2 regions of the Leuconostoc suionicum genome follow, and region 2 is predicted to be linked to the other one. Evidence: predicted binding sites of a transcription regulator. Region 2 holds the regulator's gene; the other holds the start of a gene.
What was found. The regulator HrcA, encoded in region 2, represses chaperone genes, less so after heat shock. The targets are predictions, from matches to a motif close to TTAGCACTCNNNNNNNNNGAGTGCTAA.
Positions count from the first base shown of each region.

Region 1: the regulator HrcA is predicted to act here: its motif matches at 11,265-11,291, upstream of A6B45_RS02830 (ATP-dependent Clp protease ATP-binding subunit).

Region 1 covers NZ_CP015247.1:531,715-548,404, reverse strand. The annotation lists gene recA (recombinase RecA) at 1-88, opposite strand, end outside; gene pgsA (CDP-diacylglycerol--glycerol-3-phosphate 3-phosphatidyltransferase) at 228-809, opposite strand; gene A6B45_RS02880 (helix-turn-helix domain-containing protein) at 820-1,695, opposite strand; gene yfmH (EF-P 5-aminopentanol modification-associated protein YfmH) at 1,710-2,981, opposite strand; gene yfmF (EF-P 5-aminopentanol modification-associated protein YfmF) at 2,983-4,248, opposite strand; gene cls (cardiolipin synthase) at 4,245-5,699, opposite strand; gene A6B45_RS02860 (amino acid ABC transporter substrate-binding protein) at 5,783-6,637, opposite strand; gene A6B45_RS02855 (amino acid ABC transporter ATP-binding protein) at 6,637-7,275, opposite strand; gene A6B45_RS02850 (amino acid ABC transporter permease) at 7,280-7,921, opposite strand; T-box leader at 8,147-8,371, opposite strand; gene mreD (rod shape-determining protein MreD) at 8,407-8,934, opposite strand; gene mreC (rod shape-determining protein MreC) at 8,934-9,791, opposite strand; gene A6B45_RS02835 (rod shape-determining protein) at 9,953-10,960, opposite strand; gene A6B45_RS10445 (hypothetical protein) at 11,057-11,230, opposite strand; gene A6B45_RS02830 (ATP-dependent Clp protease ATP-binding subunit) at 11,416-13,470, shown strand; gene A6B45_RS02825 (MucBP domain-containing protein) at 13,549-14,241, shown strand; gene A6B45_RS02820 (CamS family sex pheromone protein) at 14,269-15,411, opposite strand; gene ligA (NAD-dependent DNA ligase LigA) at 15,411-16,690, opposite strand, start outside.
Region 2 covers NZ_CP015247.1:1,280,253-1,296,942, reverse strand. The annotation lists gene parC (DNA topoisomerase IV subunit A) at 1-1,529, shown strand, start outside; gene A6B45_RS06525 (manganese-dependent inorganic pyrophosphatase) at 1,576-2,481, shown strand; gene rpmG (50S ribosomal protein L33) at 2,646-2,795, shown strand; gene rpsN (30S ribosomal protein S14) at 2,795-3,064, shown strand; gene rimP (ribosome maturation factor RimP) at 3,360-3,836, shown strand; gene nusA (transcription termination factor NusA) at 3,861-4,958, shown strand; gene rnpM (RNase P modulator RnpM) at 5,012-5,308, shown strand; gene A6B45_RS06495 (L7Ae/L30e/S12e/Gadd45 family ribosomal protein) at 5,298-5,618, shown strand; gene infB (translation initiation factor IF-2) at 5,619-8,126, shown strand; gene rbfA (30S ribosome-binding factor RbfA) at 8,199-8,552, shown strand; gene A6B45_RS06480 (aminotransferase class I/II-fold pyridoxal phosphate-dependent enzyme) at 8,649-9,824, shown strand; gene A6B45_RS06475 (PTS glucose transporter subunit IIA) at 9,827-10,366, shown strand; gene truB (tRNA pseudouridine(55) synthase TruB) at 10,344-11,252, shown strand; gene ribF (riboflavin biosynthesis protein RibF) at 11,255-12,199, shown strand; gene hrcA (heat-inducible transcriptional repressor HrcA) at 12,320-13,345, shown strand; gene grpE (nucleotide exchange factor GrpE) at 13,362-13,931, shown strand; gene dnaK (molecular chaperone DnaK) at 14,017-15,864, shown strand; gene A6B45_RS06445 (DnaJ C-terminal domain-containing protein) at 15,929-16,690, shown strand, end outside.

The DNA.
Region 1 (16,690 bases), 750 kb from region 2:
CAATTTTCTTTAGCGCTTCATCTAGCGCGGCTCGACGACCATCTTTCTTTGCTTGATCGTCTTTTTTAGTCGTTTTCTTTGCTACCATTGCGGCTAACTCCTTTTATCTTACTTGATTAGTGTACCTTTTTCGCGAGTCAAAAGCAAGTATTTTTCGAACATTTGTTCGTTTTCGTTTGCTTTCTTCTTGATTATACGAAAAAAGCGCTAAAAGCGCTTTTAGTTCCTTACATCCCATCAGAAAAGACATTTCTATTTTGCCAAAAATAATCGATACCGGAATAAATTGTAAAGATAACTGCAACCCACAATAAGACATTCCCAATAGGAAAATTAATAATGGAAAATGGCGCGTTGCGAATATACAAGAAGAAAATAGCAAACATTTGTGAAAATGTTTTTATCTTTCCTGGCATCTGTGCTGCCAAAACCTTGCCATTGTTTTCAACAATTAGCGTACGTAAACCTGTAACAGCCAACTCTCGAATAACAATAACCGCAGTCATCCAAGCTGGAACAACATTGAAGCTCGTTAAGAAAATCAACGCTGTCATAACCAAAAGTTTATCAGCCAAAGGATCCGCAAACTTTCCAAAATTGGTAACTAAATGCTGACTACGAGCTATTTGACCGTCCAAGAAATCAGTTGCAGAAGCTATTGCAAAGACAACAGCGGCAATCAACCAATTAACAGGCATGTTTACTCCTAAAAAGCTGATATTAGACCAAGCATATGGTACTGTCAGCAATAAAATAAATACAGGAATTAAAATAATTCTGAAAACAGTTAGTTTATTAGGTAAATTCATGATACATCCTTTATTTATTGAGATTAAAAAGCACATTCCAAAATGATGTTGTTGCACCACTTATTTCGACATCTTGTCCATCAACTGTAACTGAAGCATTATTAACATTAGAAAATTGTAGATTAAATGCCGTTGTTCCCGCTGGAATTTCTACTGTTTTACTGCCACTAGCCAATGTTTCATTTAGCAAAATGTTACTACTAGCATCATTGACCTTAACTGAAGTACCTGTGTTTTTCGCTGTTATAACAACTGTATGTTTTTTAGTATTTTCATTAGACAAATTATAGATTGTCGTCTGCAAACTTGTATCTGTTTCTGGTGTACCTAAATCAAGTTTCGAAGATTCCTCACTTGAACTAGAAGCAGATGACTTCGATGCTGATGATTTACTAGAAGATTTGGAAACCTCAGAAGTAGAAACAGAGATATTACCGCCGTTAGATGTCTGTTGAGAATTGGTCCCTATATGTGTCAATACAAACCAAATAACTATTAAAGCCACAAGAATCAATAGCCCCAAACCAATTGTTGGGATAGAATTTGCCAACCGTGATCTTGCTGTTGGGGTGTTGTCTATCCCAGCACGAACAATACCATCATTATCCCTGTGTGCCCGGCTCAGATCGCTAGTTCGAGACATAGAAATTGGTTTTGTTTCTCCTAATAACTCATCAGGATGTAACCCAACAGCTAATGCATATTGCCGAATAAAAGCACGGACGTAAAAATCACCAGGTAACACGCTAAGATTGTTTTCCTCAATAGCTAATAAATACCGGCGTTGAATTTTTGTAATTTCTTGGATATCATCCAATGATAATTGTTTTTCTAAGCGAGCAGCCTTCAGTTGTTCACCTATTTGATTTGTTAAAGTTTCATTCATAATAGCCCACAAGACTACTTATGCAACACAAATCGTTGCAACGTAGCATTTCGATATATTTTATCCGCTGTTACAAGAATGTCATCAAATGTTAAATCTTGTAACAACTCTATCTTATCAAAAAGATTAGTTCCAAACAAGACATCATCACCTTGCAAAGCCATATTTTCTAAGGAATTCAATTTCTGAATTCCCTCACCAACTGTAGCTCTTCGTAGTGACTCAAACGCATTTTGTTGATTTTCTAAAACATTTTGATAATTATTAATTTGATTTTGAATTTCTTGTGTCAGAACGTCATAATCGTCCGTTTCCGCAAAAAAGCTCACATACTGATAATGTTTTATAATATCAAACGATGTGTCAAATTCTGTATCAATAATACCATGACTATATAAATTCTGATACCAATCCGTTTGTTCGCCAAACAATAGATCATCCAAAATATCAGCGATTAAAATACGTTTGGTTGCCTCTGTACCAACGACTTGGTTCTGATCAAGCCGGATACCAAATGCAACTTTAGGGCGTGAAACATTAAAGTAGCGTTCCGACTGCCGTTCTTTTGCTGGTAAAACTTTTTCTGGGAAACGGGTTAACTTCTTAGAACGTAAATCTTTTTTGAATTGATTCTCTTTAACAACTGCTAATATTTCTTCAGGATTAAAATGCCCCACAATGTGTAGTGTCAGCTGTGTAGGTTGATAAAATGCAGAATGAATAGCATACAGTAGTTCAGGTGTGATGGTTGCAATCGTTTCACGTGTCCCAGCGATATCTTTAGCAATTGACGAGTCTGGATATAATGTGTTCAATAATCCCATATAGAGTGCCCAATTAGGGTCATCATCATACATTTGTATTTCTTGCCCAATAATTCCCTGTTCTTTTTCTACTGTTTGCTTTGAAAAATAAGGCGTTTGAACAAAGTCTAGTAAATGCGTTAAGGCAGGTATTAAGTTTTGAGTAGTTGAAAACAGATAACTTGTTTGATAAGCATTGGTAAATGCATTAGCATCAGCCCCCAATTCGCCAAATCTTGCGAATGCATCTTCATTTTCTTTTTCAAATAGCTTGTGTTCCAGAAAATGTGCTGTTCCAGCGGGAATTTGAATTGGTTGTTCATCATCGATAACAAATTTTTGCTCTAACGCACCATAAGCCGTTGTTAACACAGCAAAAGTTTTATGGTAATTAAACTTCGGAACCATCACTATTGATAGACCATTATCTAACGTTTCTGTAATCACATCTTCTTTTAACTTTAGATAATGTTTTGTTTTCATATTAGACCTCAGGCAATAATATATAACGACTTTGAAGTGAAATCTTCTGAGCAGCATTTTGAATGTCGTCAGCAGTCACAGACTGAATTCGATTAATCCATTCCTGTTCACTCGTTTCTCTTCTTGTGAGTAATCGAGAAAAAGCAACTTCCATTTGACTTGCAGGTGAGTCACGTTGACTTAAGTAATCACTAATTAAGCTCATCTTAATCGCATCAACTGTCTGATTATCAAAGTCGCCCTCTTGAATGGCTTTAATTTGTTCTTGTATCATCGTGTCCGTCTGATGCACTTTTGTAGTATCCAAGCCAGCCGCAATAGTTAAAAATCCAGTATCGTGTTGCCAGCGAGAATAAATGCTATATGCTAGTGACTCCTTCTCGCGCACATTCATAAATAATTTTGATAGTGGCGTACCACCCAACAACGAGTTCATGACCATAACAGCAAAACGCTGATCATCGAATGGCTTAATATTTAATTGATAAGCCATGGTAAGCATAGCCTGATTAAGCGAAGTTTTATGCTCAACTAATTCACTAAGATGTAATCGAGAGGCTTGCCTATAAAATGGCTCTCTTTCTTCCTTAGCTTGATGAGGTACAATCGGCCACTTTTCTATTAATGAAATAATTTGCTGTTGATTAATATCACCAAGCACAACGATATTCATAGCATCGTCGTTAAGCATGTTCTGATAAGCTTGATAGACACCAGATGGATTTAAATGAGCAACAGTTTCTTCATTACCACTAGCGGATACACGCATGCCAGATTTATCATAAGTTATTTCACGAAGTTTAGCCACCGCGTAACGACTTTTGTCATCTTTAACGCTGGCAAGTTCATTTATTAGGCTTTGCTGCTCATTGGCAAATACTTGTTCATCGAATGCATGATTCTCCGCCAAAGGATTAAATATCATCTCGCTTAAAAAATCAAAAGCTTCGGTCAGGAGCTGTTTTCCCCCCACTATGTAGGTAGGTGCCGGTATTTGCAAAGTAAAGCGTACATGATGCGTTTGGCCAATGCGAAAAACATCAGTTTGATATTGGGCACCATACAAATCAATTGTTTTTTGCGCCACTTGTTGTTGCGTTTTATAACGCGCCGAGCTAACAGCAGTCAAATAAGACACTAATGCACGTGCACTAATATTCTCAGGCTCAACTGCCGTTGAAAAATCAACGGCGATGTGCAATGTTTTAAATTGTGTAGTTGGCAGAATCACAAGATTCGCGCCATGATTAATAATTGTTTTTTTCATAGTATTGGTGAGAAAAGTCTACTAAACTTTTGCTTAAATTTCATCCAAGCAGACTGTTTCTCAAAATATTCCATTGTTAATTTTGTGGACTTTAATACGTCTTGCTCAAATAAATCTTCTAAATCAGCTGCAAAGTCCGGATCATATATAAATGCGTTGCCTTCAAAATTAAGAGAAAATGAACGGATATCCATATTAGCTGACCCGACAGTTGCTACCTCATTATCAATAATCACAACCTTGCTATGTAAAAAGCCACCATCATAGCGATAAACTGTCGCGCCGAGATCAATTAATTCTTGAGCATAATATTCTGTTGCCCGATAAACTAAAGGATGGTCGGGTTGATTAGGTATCATTAATCTCACCTTAACCCCGGATAAAATAGCAACTTCAAGTGTTTCTAACACAGGACCATCCGGAATGAAATAAGGGGTTTGAATACTTATGCTCTCACGGGCAGAAGAAAACATTCTCATGTAACCTTGTTTGATCTGCTTCATATCGTCATCAGGACCACTGGAAACAATTTGAACCATAGACTTCCCTGGTAACGAGAAGTTTTCAGGAAAGTACTTTGTCGTCTGGGTCAATAACTCTCTACCTTCAGCGGTAGCATTCCAATCCATTAAAAATCGACTTTGCAATGATAATACTGCATCCCCAATAATTCGGGTATGCGTATCACGCCAATAACCAAATTTTTTAGATTCACCAATATATTGATCCCCTACATTAAATCCACCAATGTATCCAATTTTACCATCAATAATAGCAATTTTACGGTGATTTCTAAAATTAAAACGCAAAGTTAGTAGCTGAAAGCGTCGCATTAAGAACGGTACAGCAACACCTCCAGCTGCACGTAATTGTCTATACATTTTAGGATGTTGTCCATGAGAACCAAACTGATCGTAAATAACGCGAACCTCAACACCTTCACTAGCTTTTTCAGTTAATAGATCAACGAGTTGATGTCCTATTTTATCATCAAAAATAGAAAAATATTCTAAATGTATATGTTCCTTTGCAGCTTTAATATCTGAGAATAATTTATCAAATTTCTTTTGACCATCACTAAAAATTGTAATTTTATTACCACGTGTCAAAACTGCACGATCAGATGATAAAAATAATTTCAACAATTCTGTTGCACTGTAAGGAATAGGAAGTAAGTTCTCAATATCTTGTAACTGCTTTTTTTGATTTAAAGCAATCTGATCTAAACCACGTTGTTCTTGCGTTCGCAAACGGAATATTTTTTTACTAGAAATTCGGCTCCCCGCCAAAAAGAAGATGGCAAATCCTACAACAGGTAACAGCAAAAGGACAAGCATCCAAGCCCAAATTGTGGCAATTTCACGTTTCTGTCGAAAAACAGCAATAAAAGAAATAATGGTATTGATGACCAAAGCTATTAATATAACAATCCAAAAAGATGTTCTCAGCATATTGCCCTCCCCAGCGCAACAAAAAACTATTAATACCATTCTAACATAAAAGCAGCACCATTACGGTGCTGCCAAATTATGTGTTAATTACCAAACCATTTCGTACTATATTTTTGTAAACGACCATCTTTTTTATAAGTTGCTAATTCTTTATTTACTGCTTGTCGTAATTTTTTATCTGCTTTGCGGAAGCCAACTGCATTATCATTTACTGGGAAACCACCTGTTGTGATTGTGTAATCATCTGGGTTAGACTGATGCGCAACATAATAACGTGCATAGTCTTCATCAATCAATAAACCATCGATGCGACTCGCATTCAAATCATTGAAGGCCTTATCAAATGTATCATAGCCAATAACCTTCTGGTCTTTAACATATTGTTTCAAAACTTTAGGATACTGCGCAAAAGTTTGATCGCCACTTGAAGCCGTTTGATCTCCTAATACTTTATCTTGCATATCAGAAAACTTGTTAATGTTACTTTTCTTTAAAGTAACAAGCACTTGCGTTGCCTTGTGGTAAGGTGTTGAAAAAGCAACCTTCTTTTTCCGGTCATCTGTAATTGTATAACCATTCCAGATAGCATCAATGTTTCCGGTATTTAATTCTGTTTCTTTCATTGACCAATCAATGGGTTGCCATTTGACCTTGATTCCCAAACTCTTGAACACAGCAGTCGCCAAATCAACATCAAATCCTACTAATTTACCCGATTTATCGCGAAATCCCATTGGTACAAATGTATCATCTAGACCAATTGTAATTTGCTTTTCCCTCTTGATTCGTGACCATTGATCTGTTTTCACTACTGTCTGTTCTGTACTTTTGCTTTTTTGGGAATTATTAGATAAAGAGAGAGCTGCCATAATGACCAGTGCGATAAATAAAGTACCAACAATACTATTAACAACAATCTTCTTTTTCATGCTTGGCATTAGCGTTTTACCTCCGTTGCAAAATCAAACACGCGATCAGAAACCATTTCAGCAAATGGCTGATCGTGCGTAATAATAACTTGTGTTACACCACGCTTCTTAAGCGTTTTAACAACATCAGCGACTTGGTGTGTCGATGCTTCATCCAATCCACTTGTAGGTTCATCATATGCCAAAATTTTCGGGTCCATGGCTAGTGCACGTGCAATTGCTGCACGCTGCTTCTGACCACCTGATAATTGATAGGGAAACAAATTAGCTTTATCTAACATGCCTAAGGATTCCAAAAGCTCCTGCCCTTTTTCAACGGCCTTTGATGAAGACTGTTTATTAACATTAATAGGTGCTAACGTGATATTGTCAATGACTGTGTAGTTTGGGAATAGATTAAAGTCTTGAAAAATCATGCCAATATTCGTATCGGAGCTTTCACCTTTAATATCGATGTTTTCACCATTTAAAATAATTTCGCCATCATCTGCAGTTTCTAATCCCGCCATAATTTTAATTAAGGTTGTTTTACCAATACCAGATGGGCCGACAATGCTTAATACTTCACCATCATGTACTGTTAAATTCAGGGATTTGAAGATCACGTTTTGATCATATTTTTTAGTTAAGTTTTTGATTTCTAACATTAAATTACCTCCATTTATTCAAAACTGTTTCACTACGGCGCAATAATAATGTGACAACCGCCGTCATAATTAAATATATCAATCCAACTAATAGGTATGGCATCAAAGTGACGTCACGACTAGCCGCAATATTTCCTGCTCGCAAAATGTCTCCTAGGCCAATAACATAAACTAAAGAAGTGTCTTTGACCAAGTTAATCACTTCATTACCAAATGAAGGAACAACAATCTTGATTACTTGTGGCAAAATTATTTTGAAAAATGTTTGAATTTTACTAAAGCCAAGTACTTTAGCAGCATCATATTGCCCTCTTGGGACTGATTGTAGTCCACCACGGAAAATTTCAGCAAGATAGGCTGCATAATTAATAATAAACGCTATGATAGCAGCTTCAAATCGTGGAAATGCTATACCCATCATTCCAAGACCGTAGTAGATAAAAATCAATTGTAAAAGTAGCGGCGTACCACGCATAATCCAGATATAACCGTTAATCAACCAACGTATTGTAAAGTAAGGTGATTTCATCCCTAAGGACACTAAAATTCCCAATGGTACAGATCCAATGATTGTTAGGAAAAACACCCCTAGCGTCGTTTTTAGTCCAGCCAATAAACTGGGAAGAATTGTAGTTAGATAACTCATAATTGAAACTCCTTTGTTGAATTGCGCTTATAACTCATATATTTTAACGAGAAAGAACAATCACATTTATAATGTATTTATAAAACGAAAAAATCCTCTTACAGTATTTCTACTGCAAGAGGACGCAAAAGCGTGGTTCCACCTCGAATTCAACTTTTGCTCACACAAAAGTTCTCCACCAGTCTTCTAACCAATTAAAAACGCCCCCAAATACAAGAAATGTATTTAGAGGGCGTTTCATCGCGGTTCCACCTCTTTGTTATGCTACTATCACTAGTAGCATCTCAATAAGTCAAAGACTGTTATGTGATAACGGACACTTCCGATAAAGCTTACTTTGTTCAGCTTTATACTCATAGATGTGTTTCGTACAATTTAACTATTTGCTCACAGCGACCGCAAATTCTCTTCTAAATTAAAATGAACTACTCTTCTATTCAACGTTTTACTATATGGTCATAATTATACTATAAAAAGATAACTTGTCAACGTAGAAACTGAAATAAAGACCATACTGGATAATATGATACAGTCGCAAAAAATAGATTTAATATTGCTGTTGGCAATACCTCGTACAATAAAAACGATGATACGCTAACATTAGCAATTCCAGTAACAAATCCACTGACATAAGAAATTAGTAGGTAAATAAGCAAGCCAGCTAAATATAAAAGCAAGCCACTTACTAGACGTTCATCTAGCACTTTATGCAATTGCTTCATCACAGCTACCGCAGCAATAAATGCAAAGGTATATGTACCAAAAATGCCAGTATAGTACATATCAAACAATATACCAATGACTACAACATAAAACCATAAAGGTAGCTCGTTTTCAACATCAAATTGGACACCCAAAAAGAGCCAACCAAGTGTCAAAGTGGGTAAAATGTGCCAAGGAAATTGTGTAAATAGCCCCCCCATACTAGACATGAATGTTCCATCAACAAACAATATCAAAAATAATAACACAGGATAAATCACACGCATTCTCGTCAATTGCCAAAATGCCATTAATTTGCTCCTATCTGTGAAATTGCAACCATAACTGTAGTGATATTACCTAGATCAGCCGCAGGTTCAATGTATATTTTCTTGGATAAACCATAATCATCCGTCGTAACACTAGCAACCTTACCAACATACAGTCCGGCTGGAATAACACCACCGAGGCCAGAAGTTTCAACTAAATCACCTTTACTGATTTTATTATTTGATGTGACTTGCCCCATAATTAATTGATTTTTCTCACGGTTAAAACTTGTTACAATGCCATTAACATCACCATCATCACCCTTAATTTTAATCGCAAATCTATTAGCGTCGGAACTAGTATCAGAAATCAAAGCCACTTTTGAATTAGTTGTGTTTACTTCACTGATACGGCCAATAATTCCGGCACCTGCAAGCACTGGCATTCCTTTTTTCAAGCCCGAATTGGATCCTTCATCAATAACTAATTGTGACTGCCATGTTGTCGGTGAACGACTAATGGTCACAGCCGAAACTGTTTTATAATCTGTCAATGTAGCTTTTAGTTTTAATTGTTGCTTCAGAGATTTGTTCTCTTCTTCAACTGTTTGTAAGTGAACCTTGTCTTGAGCAAATTCATCAATTTTAGATTTCAACCTTTTATTTTCTTCAAATGTATCTAACAGGTTACTAATACTATTTGCTGTACGCCCAACTGCAGTCGTTGGGACAGCAATAATACGACTAACACCACCAGCTAAATCATTCCCGAAACGCTGTAAAAAAGGTGGCGTATTCGTTCTTTTAGCCCACCAATTTGATCCGGCAATTAAACTTACAATTATTATAAACGCAACAATTATTGATACCAACGTGCGTGACGAAAATATTTTTTTCATGTATTTCCCCAAAAAGTCAGTTACCACTTCTAAAAACAGTTGAGCGTTTCATCTATTTTCAATGGTATGCTACCTTGTTTTACTTAGAAACTTTTATTTGACATTAATTCTTGAAAATAAATAATAGCGTAGCGCAAGCGCCACGCTATTTTAAACTACCATTACTTTTGTCGCATGACATCAATAGATTTCAACGCTTCTCCAGTACCAATAGCAACTGCATCTAATGGCTCGTTAGCTATTAAGACTGGTACCTTGGTTGCATTTTGAATAATTTTTTCAATGTCGCGTAATAATGCCCCACCACCGGTCAAAATCATACCGTGATCAATAACATCTGCAGCTAATTCAGGTTGAGTCGATTCTAACGTCTCACGAATAGCCGCCACGATTTCTTGCACTGGTTCTTGAATTGATGTGGCTACATCTTCAGCGGTAACATCAATTGTCTTAGGCAAACCAGTCAACAAGTCGCGACCTCTGACCGTAGCATTTGGCAAGGTACGTGCTAAAGCAAGTGATGCAGCACCAATTTCAATTTTGAGTCTTTCAGCTGTCGGCTCACCAATGGTAACGTTATATTTGTTGCGAACAAAATTAGCAATTGCTTCGTCCAGCTTGTCTCCGGCTATACGGATTGAACGGCTTGAAACAATTCCACCTAATGAAATTGTCGCGACATCAGTCGTTCCGCCGCCCATGTCAACAACCATTGATCCAGTAGGATCCATAACTGGTAGCCCGGCACCAACCGCTGCGGCAAAGGGCTCCTCTATGACATAAGCGTCACGCGCGCCAGCAACACGAGCAGCATCAATAACAGCACGTCTTTCGACAGCTGTTACACCCGAAGGAACGCCAATTGTTACATAAGGTTTGCCAATACGACCGCCAAGTGCTTTTTGCAAATAGTAGCGAATCATCGCAACAGTTGTATCGTAATCGGCAATAACACCATCACGCATCGGACGGATAGCAGCGATACTTGCAGGCGTTCGGCCTAACATGTCTTTAGCTTCAGAACCTACAGCAACGACTTCATTGGTTTGTGTATTGCGTGCCACTACTGATGGTTCACGCAATATGATGCCACGACCTTCGATATATACATATGTGTTAGCGGTACCCAAATCGATACCAACATTTTTTTGTCCAAATGAAAATGCCACTGTACTGCCCCTTATCGTGTTACGACTGCTATTGCAACACATTTAAATTTTACTTAACTTATAATATTGTAGCATAAAAATGGTTTAATTCGCACATCAATTTGAGCGAACATAAGTAACTTTACCGTGAGGGTGAGCAATACCACGAATAGTATTCTGATATGCGAAATTTGCCCATGCCTTTTGAAATTCCGGAAACACTGCTGGTGTTACTTCAATTTCGTCTATTTTTCCATCACGCAAATCATTTAGTGCTTGTGTATAATTCATAATTCACCTCATAGACAGTATAACATTTTTAAAATTAGCACTCTACTTTAAAGAGTGCTAATTTTAATTGCATTTTTCTTAAATCGTGCTATAATTAAAGCATAACCTACAGAAAGGAATCGTGTGCAATACTGTGGTGAAATGCAATAACTGTATTCCATGGTGCTTCACACTAAGTAAAAGATATGGCACAACAAGATTCGTTTGGTTTTGGTAATTTAGATGAAATGTTTCGCGCAATGAACGAACAAATGGCGCAAGCACAAGGACAACAAAATACACAAGCACAAAAAAATAATAATGGTAATAAAAAAAGACGCTTGCTTGATGAATTTGGTATTAATTTAACTAAGCAAGCTCGCGATGGAAAGCTCGACCCTGTTATCGGCCGAGATGATGAAGTTGCTCGCACAATTGAAATTTTAAATCGTCGTACAAAGAATAATCCAGTACTAATTGGTGAACCTGGTGTTGGTAAAACAGCTATTGTTGAAGGCCTTGCACAAGCTATTGTGGCTGGAAAGGTACCTGAAAAATTACAGCATAAAGAAGTTATTCGTTTGGAAATGTCGGCTTTGGTTCAAGGTACGAGCATGCGTGGTCAATTCGAAGCACGGATGCGTGAATTAATGAAAGAAGTTACGAACAGCGATGATGTCATCTTGTTCATTGATGAAATTCATGAAATTATGGGTGCCGGAAATGCTGAGGGTGGTATGGATGCAGGTAATATTTTGAAGCCTGCCCTAGCTCGTGGTGAGTTCCAATTAATCGGTGCAACAACTTTAAACGAGTATCGAAAGATTGAAAAAGATGGTGCTATTGCCCGTCGTTTCCAACCAGTGCAAGTTGAAGAACCTTCTAAAGAAGAAACTATCACGATTTTGGAAGGAATTAGTGAACGATATGAAAAGTATCACTATGTTACATTCAGTGATTCTGCGCTCCAAGCAGCTGTTGAACTATCTGATCGTTATATTCCAGAAAGATTCCTACCGGATAAAGCAATTGATTTACTTGATGAAGCTGGCTCACGTAAAAATTTGACAATGAAAGTTGCAGATCCCAAAACTATTCAAGTGAACATCGAAGCGGCTGATAAATTAAAGCAAGAAGCGATTGATAAAGAAGATTTTGAAAAGGCTAGTTATTGGCGTGATCAGGTAAACCAACTTGAGTCGCAAAAGGCACAAGTCGAGGCTCACCCCGAGATGTCAAAGCCACAAACAGTAACAGAGCAAGACATCTTAAAAATTGTTGAAGATAAAACCGATATTCCTGTCGGAGCTTTAAAAGAAAACGAGGCTAATCAACTAAAAGATTTGGATAAAAACTTATCGAAACATGTTATTGGTCAAGATGAGGCAGTAGAAAAAGTAGTCAAGGCGATTCGCCGTAATCGTATTGGTCTAACAAAATCTGGTCGTCCAATTGGATCATTCCTATTTGTCGGGCCGACCGGTGTTGGTAAAACTGAAACTGCCAAGCAATTAGCTAAGGAAATGTTTGGTAGCAAAGATGCAATGATTCGTTTCGACATGTCAGAGTACATGGAAAAACATACCGTTTCTAAAATGATTGGTGCTCCTGCCGGTTATGTCGGTTACGAAGAGGCTGGTCAATTAACAGAACAAGTTCGCCGTCGCCCATACTCATTGGTACTCTTTGATGAAGTAGAAAAAGCACATCCGGATGTAATGAATATGTTCTTGCAGATTCTTGATGATGGCCGTCTAACTGATGCACAAGGTCACATAGTGAGTTTCAAAGATACTGTCATTATTATGACTTCTAACGCTGGTTCAACAGATACAGGAAATACGCCTGTGGGATTCGCCCAAGTTGATCAACAAAATCGTTTGATGCAACGTTTGGAAAATTATTTCCGTCCAGAATTCTTGAACCGTTTAGACGATATCATTGATTTCCAACCTTTGTCACAAGATCATTTACTAAAGATTGTCGACTTACTATTGACTGATATGAATGATAACTTGTCTGACAACGATTTGCACATTGATTTAAGCACTGCTGCTAAGAAGAAATTAGTGGAGCTCGGTTATGACCCTGCAATGGGTGCTCGACCTCTCCGTCGTGTCATGCAAGACAAAATTGCCGATGGTATCGCTGATTTCTACTTAGAACACCCAAATGTTCATCATTTGCAAGCTGACATTGTTAATAACGAATTTGTTATTAGTGAAGTTAAGCCCGAACCAGTTACTGTAAATAAAATTTAACTTGCGTGTGATATGAAACGACTTTCGGGTCGTTTTTTGTTTGTGATATAATGTGTAGGTATATTCAAAGGGGAAATTATGGCAAATACATCGCCCGTATGGGTTTATTACAAAAATATAGCAACTGGTGATGAGTTACACGAACCAACAAGACTAGATGGCGAGGCAGGCGCACCCTACGAAATCGCCATTTTAGATATCGACAATTATCAGTATATAGATAATTCAGGATCTTTGGCGGGATTGTTTGGTAGCCTACCTCAGTCATTAGAGCTTTATTATCGGCCACAAGTATGGCAAGCTGTACACCGTATTAACATGTTCATCGAAACGGTAACCAGTGTACAGGTTTTTCTAGAGCCAGATAATTTATCAAACGTTACGACAAACTTAAACCCAAATACTTTTTGGGCAACTCAATTACGCGCTATTTCTGGTAATGGTCAATTTTGGTATCAAATTGGTGACTATCATTGGATTCGTTATGATGCTACCCAAATGAAACTGTCAGACACAGCTCCGGAAGTTGAAAATATTAACTATTTTAATGATGCAGAAAAAAGTAAAAGCAATCAGCCTAACGCGGTTGTTAATTTCCTTCCTGATAGATCTATAGAAGTCTATGCTGAACCTTATGGGCTGCCAATCGGTAGTGTTTCCGATAGTGATTTTGTGGCAATAACGGAAGAAGTTCATGATGATAATAACATTGTTTGGTATAAAATAGCTACTAAAGGATGGATTAACAGTATTTATATTAATAAGCTATAAAAAAATCGACCAAGTTGGTCGATTTTTTTAATCTAATATTGTTGTCGTAAATGTTTTGTCACCTGAATTACGAATTAGAATTGCTTGCATTTCATTGGCTGCTTTAATAATTATTCGAATCGGAACATTTGTTGGTAAGTACTTTAAAGCCGATTGAGATACATATGTCGCAAAACTTTCAATCTCAGTTTGACTGTAGAACTGTGTTGTCACTGTAACTTTCATACTAGAAAGCGTACCTGATTTAAAATTAGCAACTGCCGTAGCACCAGCTATGTTAGGAAAGAAATTCGAAACATCATTTTTAAAGTTAGCAAAAGATGTGTTAGCCTCTGAACCCAAGCTCGATGTATCAGTTGACTCCTTAGGCAAAACAATAGACTTTTGATTGATGCTAGTCCATTCTTTCAATTTAGTTCCGCTACTACTTGTAGACTCTGCATAGAAGTTCCCTGGCGCTAATGAATCTGTTTTTGAATTGGCATACATGGCAATCACAATAGGCGTATCTGAATCAACCCCTTTTTGTTCTCGCACTTTTTTGATAATTTCTGGTGCAATTTTTTTACCATAGGCTATGCGATCAGCATCTGAAATATTTTGTGTATATGTAGCACCATATTGTTCTTTTTGGTATTCATCCTGTGTGTTCATCGCCACGCCAATGACCATGCCAGCTAACTTAAGGTCGTCACCATCTTTGGTCATGAAGTCCTGTTCGGTTAGTGTTTGAACATAAATCGGATTACGTGAACTATCTGTCTTGCCATTATCTTCAGGATTTAATCCATCACTATTACTGCTACTTTTACGTTCAAGTAATGAAGTAACAGTAGATGAACTCAAATATTGTCCCTCTTGAAAAATATAACTGCTCGTCTTAAAATGTGTTTTAGCCAAATCAAGCAATGATGATTCAAAGTTTTTCACATCAAGACTATTCGTCTCAGAAGTTGACGTAATACCACGAGCTGCACTCACCAAATAACGACCATTTTTGATCACTGTTTGGTACTGACCTGGTGTGCTTTGAGTCAACTGTACACCACTTGTTTTTTTACTTGTTGTTAGTGTGACACGATTCACATTGAAAAAATATAAAATGCCAACGGCGATAATCAAAATACCAACGACAATCGCTATATAACCACGAAAACCAATCCGCTTCATTATTTTCCGTCCTCTTTTACTTGTTCATCAACAAACTGTTGTTCTGTCCAAACTGTAACACCTAATTGATTAGCTTTATCAAGTTTGCTACCTGCAGCTTCTCCTGCAATAACTAAGTCTGTTTTCACTGACACTGATCCGGCGACATTAGCACCATGATCTTGCAACCATTTTGTTGCAGCAGGTCGACTACTCTGTTCTAGTTTACCAGTTAAGACTACCTTTTTGCCATAGAAAAATGAATTTTCGTCAATCACTGTATCAGATAAATATGATTGGTTAACACCAGAAGAAGCTAGTTCGACAAGTAATTGCTTAGATTCTGGCGTACTAAAGTATTGCACAATTGACTGGGCAATCGTGTGACCAATACCATTAATATTTGCAATTTCTTCAACAGAAGCTTCTGAAACAGCTGATAAGGTTCTGAACTTTTCTGCTATCAAACGAGCCGCTTTTGCACCAACCATGCGAACCCCTAAACCAAATAATAAGCGTTCAAGAGAATTTTTCTTTGAACTATTAATCGCATCAATTAATTTCACAGCTGATTTTTCTTGAAACTTGTCTAAAGTTAGTAATTGTTCAACCGTTATGCGGTAAATTGAAGCCACATCTTTAATATAGCCTGCCTTTAATAATTGACCGACAACCCTTGGTCCCATACCATCAATATTCATTGCATTCCTTGACGCAAAATGTGTTAGTCCTTCCTGAATTTGAGCTGAACAGAATGGATTAATACAGCGGAGTGCTACTTCACCTTCAATGTGAACTAAATTCGATTCACAGGCAGGACATATTGTTGGAATCTGATAAGTTTCACTATCTGTCGGACGTTTTTCTAAAATGACTTGCCCGATTTCTGGAATGATATCACCCGCTTTGTGTAGCGTAACCGTATCACCAATTTGAATATCCTTTTCCCTTAAATAATCAGGATTATGCAAACTAGCACGTTGCACAGTTGTACCCGCTAGCAAAACGGAGTCCATAACTGCAGTAGGTGTTACCGCTCCAGTTCGTCCAACAGTCCATTCAATGTCACGAACGACTGTCAAAGCTTCTTCCGGAGGAAATTTATAAGCGATAGCCCAACGTGGAATTTTAACTGTATTCCCTAAATCAAACTGTAAGTCTAGTTGATTCACTTTAACGACAACACCATCGATACCATAAGACAAGTTTTCGCGCTCCGAAGTATACTCATCAATATAGTCAGCAATATCTGCCATTTTATTGATGACACGATTGTGTGCGTCTGTTGGCAGGCCTAATT
Region 2 (16,690 bases):
CTAAAGAAGCAAATGCCAATGGTATTTTGACTTATTTGTTCAAAAAAACTGATTTGCAGATATCTTATAACTTCAATATGGTTGCTATTCATGATCAGCGACCAGTACACGTTGGCTTGAAGGCTGGTTTAGAAGCTTTCCTTTCGTTCCGAAAAGAGGTTGTATTAAAGCGATCAGCGTATGAATTGGCCAAAGCCCAAGCACGGCAACATATTGTTGAAGGCTTAATCCGTATGCTTTCTATATTGGATGAAGTGGTTGCTACCATTCGAGCGTCTAAGAATCGTAAAGACGCTACACAAAACTTAATTAATCGTTTTGAGTTTACCCAAGCGCAAGCTGAAGCCATTGTCACGTTGCAATTATATCGATTGACTAACACAGATGTGACGCAATTAGAAGAAGAATTTTCCCAATTGAATGATAAAATTAACCGTTTGAACCAAATTATTCACGAAGATTCAGCGTTGAAAGATGTTATTCGCGAAGAAATTAAGGCAATTACTAAGGCTTATTCTTCACCACGTCGCAGTGTCATTGAAGCAGAAGTTGAGAATTTGGTAATTGATACAGCAGTAACGATTGCTGAAGAAGATGTTCAAGTGCTAGTGTCACGTAATGGTTATTATAAGCGTGCATCTCTACGTTCTTTTAAAGCTTCGGATAATGAAAATGGTCTGGCAGAAGATGATTTAGTTGTTTTCCAAGGAACCTTAAATACGACAAATCATTTGTTTATGTTTACCAACAAGGGGAATGTGATTTATCGACCGGTTCATGAATTACCTGACACAAAATGGAAAGATACAGGGGAACATTTTTCACAGCAACTATCGAACTGGGATAAAGACGAAGTTGTGATTAAAGCTATTGCTGTTGATAATCTCGAACAAGGTGGTGCATTTACAATAGTTTCAAATGACGGCTTTATTAAGCAAACTACTTTAGTAGATATAGTTCCCAAAGCTTATAAAAAGAAATCTTCGATGGCTATTAAGCTTAAAAAAGATATGAGCTACGTTGTTAATGTTGCGTATTTCCAAAAAGTTGAGCGCCAAAATGTGCTCTTGTTGTCCCATAACGGTGTTGGTTTACGATACGCGATAAAAGAGGTGCCAGAAATTGGTTCCCGTACTGCCGGAGTCAAGGCAATGGATTTACGCGATGATGATACGATTAAAGCTGCCTTGTTTATTACCGATGATAAACAAAGTGTCGCTATTGTTGCTGAAAATGGCGCATTTAAGTATATGCCAGTATCGTTAATCAACCACTCAAAACGTGCTAATAAAGGTGTTCTCATTTTCACACAAAAGAAAACTGTAGCTTATAAAGTTGCCACAGCGACAATATTTGATAGCAATGTGAAAGCACTTTCTATTTTGACCAAGCGTTATCAAATTCAAGAATTGCAATTAAGTGATTATCATGAGTCACAACGTATTGGCAATGGACAATACGTCGTTGACATCGATAAAAATGGCGAACCGTGGATTATAAAACCGCTAACAATTTCTGAGACAAAATGATTAATTTTTGTTAAAATAAAAATATAAAATGCTAGGAGATAAACTAATGGCTAAGACTTTAGTTTTTGGGCACAAGAACCCAGATACAGATACAATCGCATCAGCAATCGCTGCAAGTTATTTATTGAACCAACAAGGTCAAGATACAGAAGCAGTCGCGCAAGGTGAGCCCAACGCTGAAACGCAATTCGCGTTAGATTATTTTAAAGTTAAGCCGCTTCGTGTAATTTCTGAGGCCGATACGAAAACAGTTGTTTTAGTTGACCATAATGAAGCTGCACAATCAGTTGATAATTTAGCTGACGTTACTGTGGAAAACATTTATGATCATCATAAGTTTGCGTTCACAAATTCTACACCCCTGTATATCACTGCTAAGCCATGGGGCTCTGTAGCAACTATTTTGTACTACGAATTCAAACAAGCAAACATTGTTATTCCTGCAGAAATTGCCGGACTACTAGCTTCAGCAATTATATCTGACACATTATTACTCAAGAGCCCAACGACGACATCATACGACCAACCTGCTTTGGAAGCCTTAGCTAAGATTGCCGGACTTGAAGATTATGCTGCCTATGGTTTGGATTTGTTGAAAGCTGGAACAGATTTGTCATCACGCACTGACAAAGAATTAATTGATGGTGATGCAAAGTCATTTGAAATGGGTGGGCATCAATTCCGGATTGGTCAAGTCAACACTGTTGATATTGATGAAGTATTATCTCGTCAGGCAGGAATTGAAGCAGCAATTGCAGAGGAAGGTTATGAAGACTTTTTGTTTGTGATTACTGATATCTTGAATTCAAACTCTAAGGGCTTGTACATTGGAGATGCTGCTTCATCAATTGAAGCAGCATTTGATCAAAAACTTGACAATAATGTAATCGATCTACCAGGTGTTGTTTCTAGAAAGAAGCAAGTAGTTCCCCCATTAGAAAACCAACTCTAAAAAATTCATGCCAAATTAATTTAATTCGAATTATGGATTTTTGTGGATAAAATGTTGATAAATTTATTCACAGACCTTTACACTGGTAATCGGTTCATGTATAATAGTTATTTGTATTGACAAGCAAATAAAAATTTTAAGAAAAACACTAAGGAGCAAGGATTATGCGTATCCACGTCGTTCTAGGAAATGATGAAACTGGTGAGCGTATCTACTTGACGTCTAAAAATCGTCGTAATACGCCAGACCGCCTTGAGTTAAAGAAGTACTCACCAAAACTTCGCAAAGTAGTAACATTTAAGGAGATTAAGTAATGGCAAAGAAGTCAAAGATTGCTAAGGCACAAAAGCGTGAAGCTTTAGTTGCAAAGTACGCTGACAAGCGTGCAGCATTGAAGGCTGCGGGTGACTATATTGGATTGGCAGCTTTGCCAAAGGATTCATCTCCAGTACGCGTTCATAACCGCGATTGGATCGATGGTCGTCCACACGCTTACATGCGTGAATTTGGAATGTCACGTTTGAACTTCCGTCAATTAGCACACAAGGGTCAAATCCCTGGTGTTCGTAAGGCTTCTTGGTAAAAGAAACCAGTAACTTCTTTCTAATTCCTTCATTCGAAGGGTTAGTATAAAAAAGCCCCAGCTTGCGGGCTTTTTTATATTGTTGACGTATGTGTGCTGTAATTTGCACTATTTTAATAAATAGGGTACAATAAATATAGTTAATTTACATAGCAATTGTAAATGGGCGGGTCACTTGGAAAAGCGGCCGGCTCATTTTTTATGGGATTAGCACGCTTATTGTCAATATAAGATGGTGCTAACGCTATATTAGTAGACGTAATTGACAAAACTATTCATCGAAAGGGGAAAATAAATGGCAAACAAAACCGAACAGACAATTGTTGACTTGATTTCGCCAATCATTGAAGCACATAATGATTTACTGTGGGATTTAACGTTTACCAAAGAAGGTGGACAAAAAGTTTTACGAATTTTGCTGGATAAACCTGATCATCAATTTATTACGATGAATGATTTGACATTATTCACGCAAGAAGTTAATGAATTGTTAGATACCGTGGATCCAGATCCAATACCTGAAGCCTATGTTTTAGATATTTCATCACCAGGCGCTGATCGACCATTAAAGGAATTATGGCATTTTGAGTGGGCTAAAGAGGCCAATGAAAATATTTTAGTATCCTTGTTTGTTGCCAAAGAAGGTCAAAAAAAGTGGCAAGGTAAAATTGCTGATCTAAACAAAGATGGCTTGACGCTGACGACAACTAATGGACGTTTGCCATTAACCTTTGACGAAATAGCTAAAGCAATACTGGATGTCCAGTTTTAAATCGTTAAAAATGGAGAAAATCAAATGAGTAAAGAATTAGTGGAAGCACTTAATGCTCTTGAATCAGAACGAGGAATTGATCGTTTAGTTGTTGTCGAAGCACTTGAAGACGCATTGAAAGCCGCCTACAAGAAGCAATACAATACCGCTGATAATGTCGAAGCAACATTCGACGATAAAAAGGGCAACATTAGTATTAAACAAGTAAAGCATGTTGTTTTAGACGATGATCTTGAAGATGAAGAAACAGAGATTTCTTTATCCGATGCATTGGCAATCAATCGAGCATATGAAGCAGGGGATGAGATTCGCTTTGATGTTACACCAAAAGATTTTGGTCGTATGGCGGCACAAGCTGCAAAGCAAGTGATTGTGCAAAAAATGCGTGAAGCTGGACGACAAGCTATTTATAACAAGTTTTCTGATTACGAAGATGAAATTATAACAGGTGAAGTTGACCGACAAGATGCACGATTCCTATATGTGAACTTGCCTGGCAATCAAGAAGCTGTCATGGCGCCAAATGATCAAATGCCAAACGAGCGGTATCATATGGGAGATCGTATTAAGGTCTTGGTTAACAAAGTTGAAAACAACGCCAAGGGACCACAAGTCTTTGTATCGCGAACAGCAGCTGATTTGGTTAAACGATTGTTTGAACAAGAGGTGCCAGAAGTTTATGATGGTACTGTTGAAATCATGTCTATTGCGCGTGAGGCGGGTGACCGTTCAAAAATTGCCGTTTATACGCATGATTCTGACTTAGATCCAGTTGGGGCCATGGTTGGTCAACGTGGTGCGCGTGTACAAAGCGTTGTTAACGAACTAGCTGGTGAAAATATGGATATCGTGGAGTGGGTTGAAGATGAAGCACAGTATATCGCGAATGCTTTGAACCCTTCAGAAGTAACTGATGTCATTTTTGATCCAGCCAACGACCGTGCGGTAACGGTTATTGTTCCAGATAATCAGTTATCTCTAGCAATCGGGAAAAAGGGTCAAAATGCTCGCTTAGCAGCACGTTTAACTGGATTCAAGATTGACATTAAATCTGAAAGTGAAGCAGCAGCTAGCTTAGACCCAACACCAGCTGCTACAGCTGTTGACAAAAACGAAGAATAATTTGAAAGGAAATATGATCATAAATCAAGTGATTTATAGTCATACTGGTACATATGAAACCTCGTAAAATACCAATGAGAAAAGACATTGTAACGGGTGAAATGTTTCCTAAAAAAGAACTCGTTCGAGTCGTGCGTAGTAAAGAAGGCGATGTGACTTTAGACCCAACAGGAAAAGCCAATGGTCGCGGTGCGTATGTTAGCCTAGATGTAAAAAATGCAGAAATGGCTAAAGAAAAGCGTATCTTTGATAAAGCATTTGGTGTGAAAGTAGCAGATGAATTCTATGATGAACTCATTGCTTACGTTGACCATCAACAAGCACGTCGGGAGTTGTTTGGTGATAAATAAGGATAACCAAATACTGAATTTAGTTGGTTTAGCAATGCGCGCTGGTAAACTAGTACTTGGAACAGAGCCTACGTTATCAGCTATTCGTGGGCAAAAGGTTTTTCTAGTTTTCTTTCCCAGTGATGGTGGTAAAAGCCAAGCAAAAAAATTCGCCGATAAATCAAACTTCTATAATATCAAACTAGTACAAGACTATACTAAAAAGCAATTAACGGATGCTATTGGTGTTAACCGAGGTGTCTTCGCTATTGCTGATCAAGGTTTTAGTCGAAAAATTAAACAATTAATTTCAGAAAAGGAGCGGAACTAAATGACAGAAGAAAAGAAATTCTCAGGTTCAAACCGTCCTGCACGAAAACAGGCAGTCCCAGAACGTAAGGAATTGCCCGCATCACAACGCCGTCATGCGGCAAAGTTAGCAGATGGCACGACGCCAGCCCAAGGAGGCTCACGTCCAAGCCGTCCTGCACGTCCTAACAATAACAATCAATATCGTCCAAATAATGGTGGACAAAGCCAAAATCGCAATAATCAGAATCGCTCGAATACATCTAATAATGGTGGTCAAAACCGTTCAAATAACGGTGGGAACCGCAATAAGCGTCCTGGATCACGCGTTGCACCTGCTGAAGGGCGTCCAATGATTCGAGAGAAGAAAAGTTGGTCAACGAAGCCACGTGAAGGGCAAGTTGATTATTCTGCTAAACCGGATAATAGCTTGAAGCAGTATGTGAATGAAAATGAAAAGAAGCGTCAAGCTTCTGCAGCTGCTAAGCATCCAAAGAAGCCAGCCGCGACAACTAAACCAGCTACAAAGAAAGAAACTAGTGCAGCTAAACCAGCTACTGCATCAACAACCACTGGTGCAGGAAAGTTTGGTGGCGCTCTCGCTTCTGGTAATAATTCTGCGCGCAATAATTCACGTAAGCGTAATACTAATGGTACCGGTCAACAAACACCACGTCGTAATGATCGTCCGCGCGGTTCTAAAAAGTCACGTCGTATTGCTGCTAAACACCAACCATCAACTCCAGCAACAGTACGTAAAGAACAACCATTACCAGCAGTTTTGGAATATCGTGTTGGTATGAACGTACAAGATTTGTCAAAGTTGTTGCATCGTGATACAGCAGAAATTATTAAAAAGTTATTCTTACTGGGCATTGTTACAAATCAAAACCAAAGTTTGGATGAAGATACAATCGAAATTCTGGCGGCTGATTATGGTATCGAAGCACAAGCAAAAGAAGAAGAAGACGTTGCTGATATTGACAGATTCTTTGATGATGAAAATATTGATGAGAGCAAGTTAGTTTCTCGTCCACCAGTTGTGACAATCATGGGACACGTTGATCATGGTAAGACAACATTGTTGGATTATCTACGTAATTCTCATGTTACTGAAGGTGAAGCAGGTGGTATCACACAACATATTGGTGCATACCAGACACGTATTAATGATAAATTAATTACATTTTTGGATACACCAGGGCACGCCGCTTTCACAGAGATGCGTGCGCGTGGTGCTAACGTAACTGATTTGACAATTCTTGTTGTTGCTGCTGATGATGGTGTTATGCCGCAGACAATTGAAGCGATTAATCATGCTAAGGCAGCGGGAACGCCAATTATTGTTGCTGTTAACAAAATTGATAAGCCTGGAGCAAATCCTGACGATGTCATGAATCAGTTAATGGCCTATGACTTAGTTCCTGAAGAGTATGGTGGTGACACAATCTTCGTTAAAATTTCAGCTAAGTTTGGTCAAAATGTTGACGAACTACTTGAAATGATTTTGTTGCAAGCTGAAGTTTTGGAATTGAAAGCAAATCCTGATATGCCAGCGCGTGGTTCAGTAATTGAAGCCCGCTTGGATAAGGGACGTGGACCAGTTTCTACTGTGCTTGTACAACAAGGAACAATGCATGTTGGTGATCCAATTGTTGTTGGTAACACGTATGGCCGTGTACGTACAATGACAAACGAGCGTGGTGTTGAGCTGTCAGAAGCTTTGCCTGCGACACCTATCCAAATTACTGGTTTGAATGGTGTTCCACAAGCTGGTGATCGTTTCATCGTTATGGCTGATGAGAAGACAGCTCGTGCAGCCGGTGAAGAACGTGCAAAGCGAGCACAAGAAGCAGTTCGTAATTCAGGATCAGTTGTAACTTTGGATACATTGTTTAATACAATGGCTGAAAAAGCGATGAAGACGGTGCCGGTTATTGTCAAGGCTGATGTTCAAGGATCAGTCGAAGCACTTTCTGGATCACTGAAGAAGATTGAGGTTGACGGTGTTCGTGTGGATATTATCCATACAGCTGTTGGCGCGATTAACGAATCAGATGTTACTTTGGCTGAAGCATCTGGCGCAATTATCATCGGATTCAACGTTCGCCCTACGCCTTTGGCAAAATCACAATCGGATTCTGAAAAAGTTGATATTCGTTTCTATAATGTCATTTATAATGCGATCGACGATGTTGAAGCAGCTATGAAAGGCCAACTTGAACCTGTATACGAAGAAAAGGTTATTGGAAAAGTCGAAGTTAAAGAATTGTTCAAATTCTCTAAGGTCGGAACTATTGCTGGTGCCATGGTTGAAGAAGGTAAAATTACTAAGGATTCTAAGGTTCGTGTCATTCGTGATAATGTGGTGGTGTTTGACGGTGAAGTTGGCTCATTGCAGCGCGGTAAAGATGCAGTTAACGAAGTGAAGATGGGATTTGAATTCGGATTTACAGTGGCCAAATTTAATGATGTTCACGCTGGGGACGTTGTTGAAGCCTACGTAATGGAAGAAGTTAAACCTAAATAAGAGACCGCTTACGCTGAATACTTTTTGGTAGGTTGTGTCTTTTAATAGAAAGAAAGAGAAGGCAAAATAGTTATGGCAAATCCACAACGTGCAGGTCGTCTCGCTCAAGAAGTACAACGTGATGTTACTGATTTATTACTTAAGCGTATTAATGATCCACGAGTAAAAGAGGTTACAGTAACAAGTGTTGAATTGTCTGGTGACTTGCAGATAGCAACAATTTATTATTCCATTTTATCTGATTTGGCCAGTGATGCTAAGAAAACTCAAGCCGGTTTGGAAGCTGCTAGTGGATTGATTCGTAAAGAATTAGGCTCACGATTGACGGTTTACAAAACGCCAGAATTGAAATTTGTACGTGATACATCTGTTCAATATGGAAATCATATTGAGGACTTGATTCGCAAGCTGCACACTGAAAATTAATAAATTATCAAATATTGGGCGCTCTCCATTAGGATGAGCGCTTTTTGTGTTAAAATAGTTCTATACAATTAATTTTTTAAGAAAATGAGATTTAATATGACTAATCCAACTCAACCTTTCAATTCTATAGTATTGGATATGGCGCCTGACAAACTATTGGATTTTCAATTAAAAGTTCGTGATATTCCAGATATTTTACGACTAACCTTTGGTGAACCTGGTTTTGCTGTTGATGAACGTATTAAGCAAGCGACTATTGATGCAATTACAAACGATCGTTCTCACTACGCTGAAAGTCAAGGTGAAACAGATTTGAGAACAGCTGTTGTTGCGTATTTTAATCGTGAGTATCATTTAAATTATAATGGTCCAGAAAATATTATCATCACACAGGGTGTGAGTGAAGCCATAAATGTTATATTTCAAACCCTCCTGAATGATAATGATGGCTTGTTGGTACCAGAACCAGCCTATGGACCTTATTTTTCTTCTCTTGATCTAGCACATGGTGTGCGTTTGTCCATTGATACAACGACAAACAATTTTAAATTAACACCTGATATGGTCGAAGAAACCATCAAAAATGCGACAGTGCCTGTTAAAGCTATTCTGATGAATTACCCAACTAACCCCACAGGGGTAACATACTCACGTGATGAGATCATTGCATTGGCTGAAACATTTACAAAGCACAACTTATGGGTCATCTCTGACGAAATTTATTCCGTCCTAACATACGATCAAGAACATGTATCTTTTGCTGAGTACATACCTGAACGCACAATTTACATTAATGGTTTATCAAAATCTCATGCCATGACAGGCTATCGTGTAGGATTTATTTTAGGTCAAGCTGAGACAATTGCGCAATTGCAAAAGACACATGGAACGCTGGTTTTTGCTGTACCGACATTTGTTCAAGATGCAGCGTTGGTTGCTTTACGTGATGTAACCGACACACCAATAAAGATGCGTGATATTTATCGTCAACGTCGAGATAAGGTGTTATCACAGTTGCAGGCACTAGGGTTTGATGTGGTTGAGCCAGAAGGGGCATTTTATTTATTTGCTAAATTGCCTGCTGATTTAGGCACCGATGGCGATGCGTTTGCTTTACAGTTAGCAAAAGAAGGTAAAGTGGCGGTTATTCCGGGTTCGGCCTTCAGCGATGCAGCGCAAGCTTATATTCGTATTTCATACGCTGCGTCCGATGAAGACTTGGCTGAAGGAATGAAGCGAATGACAAAATATATTGAAAAGGTACGCGGCTAAAGATGAACTTCTGGAAACGACTTTTTGGTTCAGAAAAAAAATTATCACAATTGAAGAGTACGGGTCAAATCAATGCGACTAGATTAGCGCGTAATAATGATACGCTTGTTTTAGTGGCGCCAGTGACTGGGGATTTACAAAAAATTACCGACAGCCGTGATGAACCCTTTAAAACTAAAAACGGGGTTATGCTAGTGCCGCATGGTGGTAATTTAATGGCACCAGTTTCGGGGATTGTTACTGAGTCCACTAATGATTATTTGACGCTAACAGATATTTCAGAGCAGACTGTGACTGTCACTGTCGTGGGCACATCAAATGTTGTTCGGTTGGCTCAATACGGTGTAGGGCAACAATTACATGCGGGTGATGTTATTGGAACGACGAATCAAAAGGTGCTCTCTGCTGATCATGAAGCACTACGCATTTATGTTGTTTGGGCAAACCAAGCCCTACCAACTATTCGGTACGGTTCTGTTTATGCAGGACAAAACGTTTGGCAAGTAGGGGAATTGCAAAATGACAAAGAATCAGATAGTTGATGGTTTGTTGGTTATCAATAAGCCTCGTGGCATGACATCTTTTGATGTTGTTAGTAGAGTACGCCGTATTATTGGTCAAAAAAAGGTTGGGCATGCTGGAACTTTAGATCCGAATGTTGATGGTGTCCTAGTAGTTGCTTTAGGTAAAGCGACAAAGTTGATTGATGAATTGCAAACACGGCCAAAAAGTTATATTGGAGAAATTACATTAGGGTTTTCAACAGAAACAGAGGACCTTGATGGTGAAATCGTTGATCAGCTGGATATCGTAGCCCCTTTTTCTGACCAGAAAATTGATCAAGCAATACAGCAATTAAATGGTGAAATCACACAAAAGCCACCTATGTACTCTGCTGTAAAAGTGAATGGTAAGCGGCTCTATGAGTATGCTCGAAATGGTGAGACTGTTGAACGTCCAGTTCGTAAAGCGGTAATTCATGACTTTAAACGTACATCCGGTATTAAATTTATAGATGGTAAGCAGGTATTCAAGTTTGAAGCCACAGTTTCCAAGGGCACGTATATTCGTACTTTAGCGGTAGATGCAGGCAAAATAATTGGGACCCCGGCAACAATGACACAATTGACTCGAACGATGGGGAGCGGATTCAAAATTTCTGAAGCACGCGACCTTGATTTTTTGTCCACACTAGCGTATGAAGAAGTATTAAAACAAGTAATACCTATTAGAGAAGTATTGAGGTGGCCAACTAAAACTTTGAGTGAAAATGAATGGTTTGCTGTAAAAAATGGTCAGAAAATTTCTAGTTGGCCTGCAAATGACAGCTATTTACAATTATATTATCAAAACAAACTGAAAGCAGTATATCAATATGACGAGATTGAGCAATTATGGCGTTCTCGTTATGTATTTGATAACCAATGACTATGACAGAATTAATTCGTTTACATTATCCAATATTAGATTTTAAAAAGCCGGTTCAACAGGTCGTTGCAATGGGCTTTTTTGACGGTGTTCATCGCGGGCATCAGGCTGTTTTAGCTCGTGCAAAAGCAGAAGCTGAAAAACAAGGGGTGCCCTTGGCTGTTTTGACCTATGATCCACATCCAATCGTAGCTTTTCAGACGTTGAAACAACCATTGCGTTATTTAACACCGTTAGCCAAAAAGAAGTCCATCATGAGCCAGTTAGGTGTTGATCGAGTTTATGTTATGCAGTTCACTTCTAAACTTGCTAAATTAGGTGGTCAACAGTTTGTCGATGAGGTGGTCATGCAATTAAACCCTGTTACGGTGGTAGCAGGATTCGACCATTTGTATGGTGCAGCGGGAACGGATAGTGATATGCTACATTTAGCAACATATGCGACTAATCTTTTTGACGTTGTGACTGTGTCTGAATTTGATGATTATAATCAGAAAGTTTCTTCTTCAACAATTCGATCTATGTTAGATCAGGGGAACGTAGATGGTGCCACACAGCAGCTTGGTCGTATCCATTCGACATCAGGTATAGTCGTTCATGGCGAAGCTAGAGGCCGCGAATTAGGCTTTCCAACTGCCAATATACAGACGCCTGAAAAGGAATGGTTGCCCGGTATTGGTATCTATGCTGTAAAAATAAAAGTATATGATACTTGGTATCTAGGAATGGCTAGCATCGGACGCAATGTGACATTTGGTGATGCTCGTCCAATCACAGTTGAAATCAATATTTTAGATTATCAAGAAGAAATATATGGTGAATTTGTTCAGATACAATGGTGTCATTATCTGCGTGGTGAAGTGAAATTTGAAAACGTTCAATCATTGATAGATCAACTTAATGAAGATGCAAGGCAAACAAGGCATTATTTTAATACAAAGTTATAAAATGCAATTTGTTGGCACTCTTATAAAAAGAGTGCTAAAACACTTGCATTATTTTTTAAATAGTGTATTATAATAAGTGTTAGCAGTTAGATATAGTGAGTGCTAAAAGGAGTCGATAATATGGCGCTAACAGAACGACAAAAGTTAATCTTAACCGCCATTATTTATGAGTATACACAGCGTGAACATGCGGTTGGTTCAAAAAGTTTACAAGAACATCTAGATATTAAAATTAGCTCTGCTACGATTCGTAATGAAATGGCAGCGCTAGAATCTGATGATCTTATAAAAAAATTGCATACTTCTGCTGGTCGAGTACCATCATATGAAGGGTATCGTTATTATTTAGATCACCTGATGATGACACGCAGAGCGACTGATCGAGATGTACAAGCAGTCATTCAATCATTTCGTGGAAACTTCCATGAAATAGATGATTTACTAGACGAGACAGCTAGGACTTTATCAAATTTAACTGGTTACACTGCGTTGATTTTGAAGCCAAGGCGAATTGATATTAAAGTTTCAGGATTTCGATTAGTTCCATTGGAGGGCCATCAGCTGATTGCAGTATTGGTTACTAATGATGGTAAGGTGACTAGCCAAACGTTTAAATTACCAAATGAAATGGCGATTGAATCATTGGAAAGTATGGTCGCCTACATCAATGATCAGATGGTCGGTCGACCGGTTAATGATGTATTGCGTATGATGCAGTCCGATGAATTGCCCACGCAGATGAGCCGCATGATTAAAACACCAGCTGCTTTTTTGCAACTATTTGGCGACGTGTTGGCACGCTCGAACGGAGATAACGTCCATATTGGCGGCCGATTGAATGTTCTAGACTTTAGTAAAGAAACTGATATCGCTGATGTGAAGCCTCTGTTGGAATTCTTGAACAACGCTGAGGATGTTAGACAAATTGCTTCGCCAACGCGAGATGTTCAAGTTAAAATTGGACGTGAGATTGGGGAGCCACTACTTTCAGAGTTTAGCTTGATTACGCGTGGATTTTTGGTACCAAACCAAGAGAGTGGTATTATTGCTTTACTTGGTCCAATTCCGATGTCATATAGTACCAATACGTTGCTTACAGACGCGTTTGGTGAAGCGTTAAGTCGCAAAATGATTGAATATACATAGCTAGGAGGTCACACCTGTGACAGAAAAAAACGAAGAAGTTGTAGAAGATAAGAACATTTCTGATCAAACTGATGAAAATTTGACCGAAGAAATTGAATCTGAAGCCGATGATTTACAGGTGGAGCCTGATCCACAACAAGTGGAAATTGATAAGCTAACAGAGCAAGTTAACAATCTCGAAGAAAAATTATTACGTGCACAAGCAGAAGTTCAAAATATACAACAGCGTAATGCGCGTGAGCTACAAAATGTACGCAAGTATGACGGACAAAAATTAGCCAGTGCAGTTTTGCCAGCCGTTGACAATTTGGAAAGAGCCCTTCAAGTTGAAGCTAACGATGAAGTGTCAAAGCAAATTAAAACAGGTGTGGAGATGACACTTAAGACGTTAAATCAAGCCTTAACAGACAATGGTATTACGTCAACAGGTGAAATTGGTGAATCTTTCGATCCAACTAAGCACCAAGCAATTCAAAGTGTTGAGTCAGATGAAGTTGAATCTGACCAAATTGCACAAGTTTTGCAAAAGGGTTACATATTACAAGACCGCGTAATTCGACCAGCAATGGTTGCAGTGGCGAAATAAGCACGATTTTGCATGGTGATTCAATCGATGAGATACTACACCTTAAAAAGATGAAAATGATTTTAAAGTAAAGGAAGAAATATTTATGTCAAAAATTATTGGTATTGATTTAGGAACGACAAACTCAGCTGTTGCTGTCCTTGAAGGTGGCGAACCAAAGATTATCACAAATCCAGATGGTGGTCGTACAACACCTTCAGTTGTCTCATTTAAAAATGGCGAAAGTCAAGTGGGTGATGTTGCAAAGCGTCAAGCAATTACAAACCCAGACACGATTATTTCAATCAAGTCTCACATGGGTGAAGCTGGTTATAAAGTTAATGCCAATGGTAAAGACTACACACCACAAGAAATTTCAGCAATGATCTTGCAATATATTAAGGGCTATGCTGAAGATTACTTAGGTGAAAAGGTTGAAAAAGCTGTTATCACAGTTCCTGCCTACTTTAATGATGCACAGCGTCAAGCTACTAAGGATGCCGGTAAGATTGCTGGTCTGGAAGTAGAACGTATTATTAACGAACCAACAGCTGCCGCATTGGCTTATGGTTTGGACAAGTTAGATAAGGATGAAAAAATTCTTGTCTATGACTTAGGTGGTGGAACATTTGATGTGTCAATTCTTGAATTAGGAGATGGCGTGTTTGAAGTTTTGTCAACAAACGGTGATACTCATCTTGGTGGTGATGACTTTGATAACAAAGTTATTGATTATTTGGCAGAACAATTTAAGTCAGAAAATGGTGTAGACTTAAAGGATGATAAATTAGCTTTGCAACGTTTGAAGGATGCCGCAGAATCAGCTAAGAAGACTTTGTCATCTGCAAATGAAGCTCAAATTGATTTGCCATTTATTGCTTCAGGTGATAACGGACCATTGCACTTGCAGACATCATTGACACGTGCAAAGTTTAACGAATTGACAGCTGATTTGGTTAAGAAAGCTGAGCAACCTGTTTTGAACGCTTTGAAGGATGCCGGATTGTCATTCTCTGACATCGACGAGGTTATCTTGAACGGTGGTTCAACTCGTATTCCAGCCGTACAAGAATCTGTTAAGAAGATGACAGGTAAGGAACCTAACCACTCAATTAACCCTGATGAAGCTGTTGCTTTGGGCGCTGCCGTTCAAGGTGGTGTCATTACTGGTGATGTTAAGGATGTTGTTTTGCTTGATGTTACACCATTGTCATTGGGTATTGAGACAATGGGTGGTGTGTTCACTAAGTTGATTGAACGCAACACAACGATTCCAACTTCAAAGTCACAAGTATTCTCAACAGCAGCTGACAATCAGCCAGCTGTTGATATCCATGTTTTGCAAGGTGAACGTTCAATGGCTGCCGATAACAAGACATTGGGTCGTTTCCAATTAGCAGATATTCCGGCCGCACCACGTGGTGTGCCTCAAATTGAAGTGACATTTGACATTGATCGTAACGGTATTGTTAATGTTTCTGCTAAGGACTTAGGAACACAGAAGGAACAAAAGATTACAATCCAAGCTGCTGGTGGTTTGTCAGACGAAGAAATTGAAAAGATGATGAACGACGCCAAGGCAAACGAAGAAGCTGATGCTAAGAAGAAAGAAGCTGTCGATACACGCAATGAAGCTGATCAATTGATTTTCCAAACTGAAAAGACTTTGGAAGAAGTTGGTGACAAGTTGGGTGACGATGAAAAGAAGCCAACACAAGATGCCTTGGAAGCTTTGAAAAAAGCTAAGGAAGATGCCGCAGCTGATGATGCTGATTTGACAGATTTGAAGGCTAAGTCAGAAGAATTAACTAAGGTAGCTGGTGAATTAGCAATGAAGTTGTATCAACAAGCAGCGCCAAAGGACGGAGCTGAAGGAGATGCAAAGTCTGCTGATGACAACACAGTTGATGGTGATTTTGAAGAAGTTGATCCTAAAAAAGACGACAAGAAGTAATGATTAAAACAAACCGCATTCCGTTGAGTGCGGTTTGTGTACATAAATTAGAAGGAGCGGGCGCGTGAATAACACTGAATATTATGACCGTCTCGGCGTTAGCAAAAACGCCAGTCAAGATGAAATTAAAAAGGCTTATCGTAAGCTATCAAAAAAGTACCATCCGGATTTGAATCATGAACCTGGTGCTGAAGAAAAATATAAAGAAGTTCAAGAAGCTTTTGAGACGCTAGGTGATGAACAAAAGCGTGCGCAATATGATCAATTTGGACCTAACGGCGCACAAGGTGGTTTTGGTGGTCAAGGCGGTTTTGGCGGTCAAGGTGGATTTAGTGACTTTTCTGATTTGGGTGATATCTTCAGTCAAATGTTTGGTGGTGGATTTGACCCAAATCGCCCACGTAAAGGACAAGATTTACAGTACCGCATGAACTTGACTTTTGAAGAGGCTGTTTTTGGTAAGGAAACTACGATTAAGTTTAACCGTGGTGATGGTAAGCAACACGAGATTAAGGTCACTGTACCTGCTGGTGTTGAAACTGGGCAACAAATGCGTTTGAGTGGACAAGGTGAAAGTGGTGTTAATGGCGGACCGCAAGGAGACTTGTTCGTTGTCTTCCAAGTATCACCATCAAAAGATGGATTTGAACGTGATGGCGCAGATGTCTACTTAGAACAAAAGATAAGCTTTGTGACAGCTGCGTTGGGTGACGAAATTCAAGTCAAGACGGTTCACGGTGAAGTGAAGTTGAGAATCCCAGCGGGTACTCAAACAGGCAAGCGTTTCCGCTTGAGTGGTAAGGGCGCTCCGCGTTTGCGCGGCAAT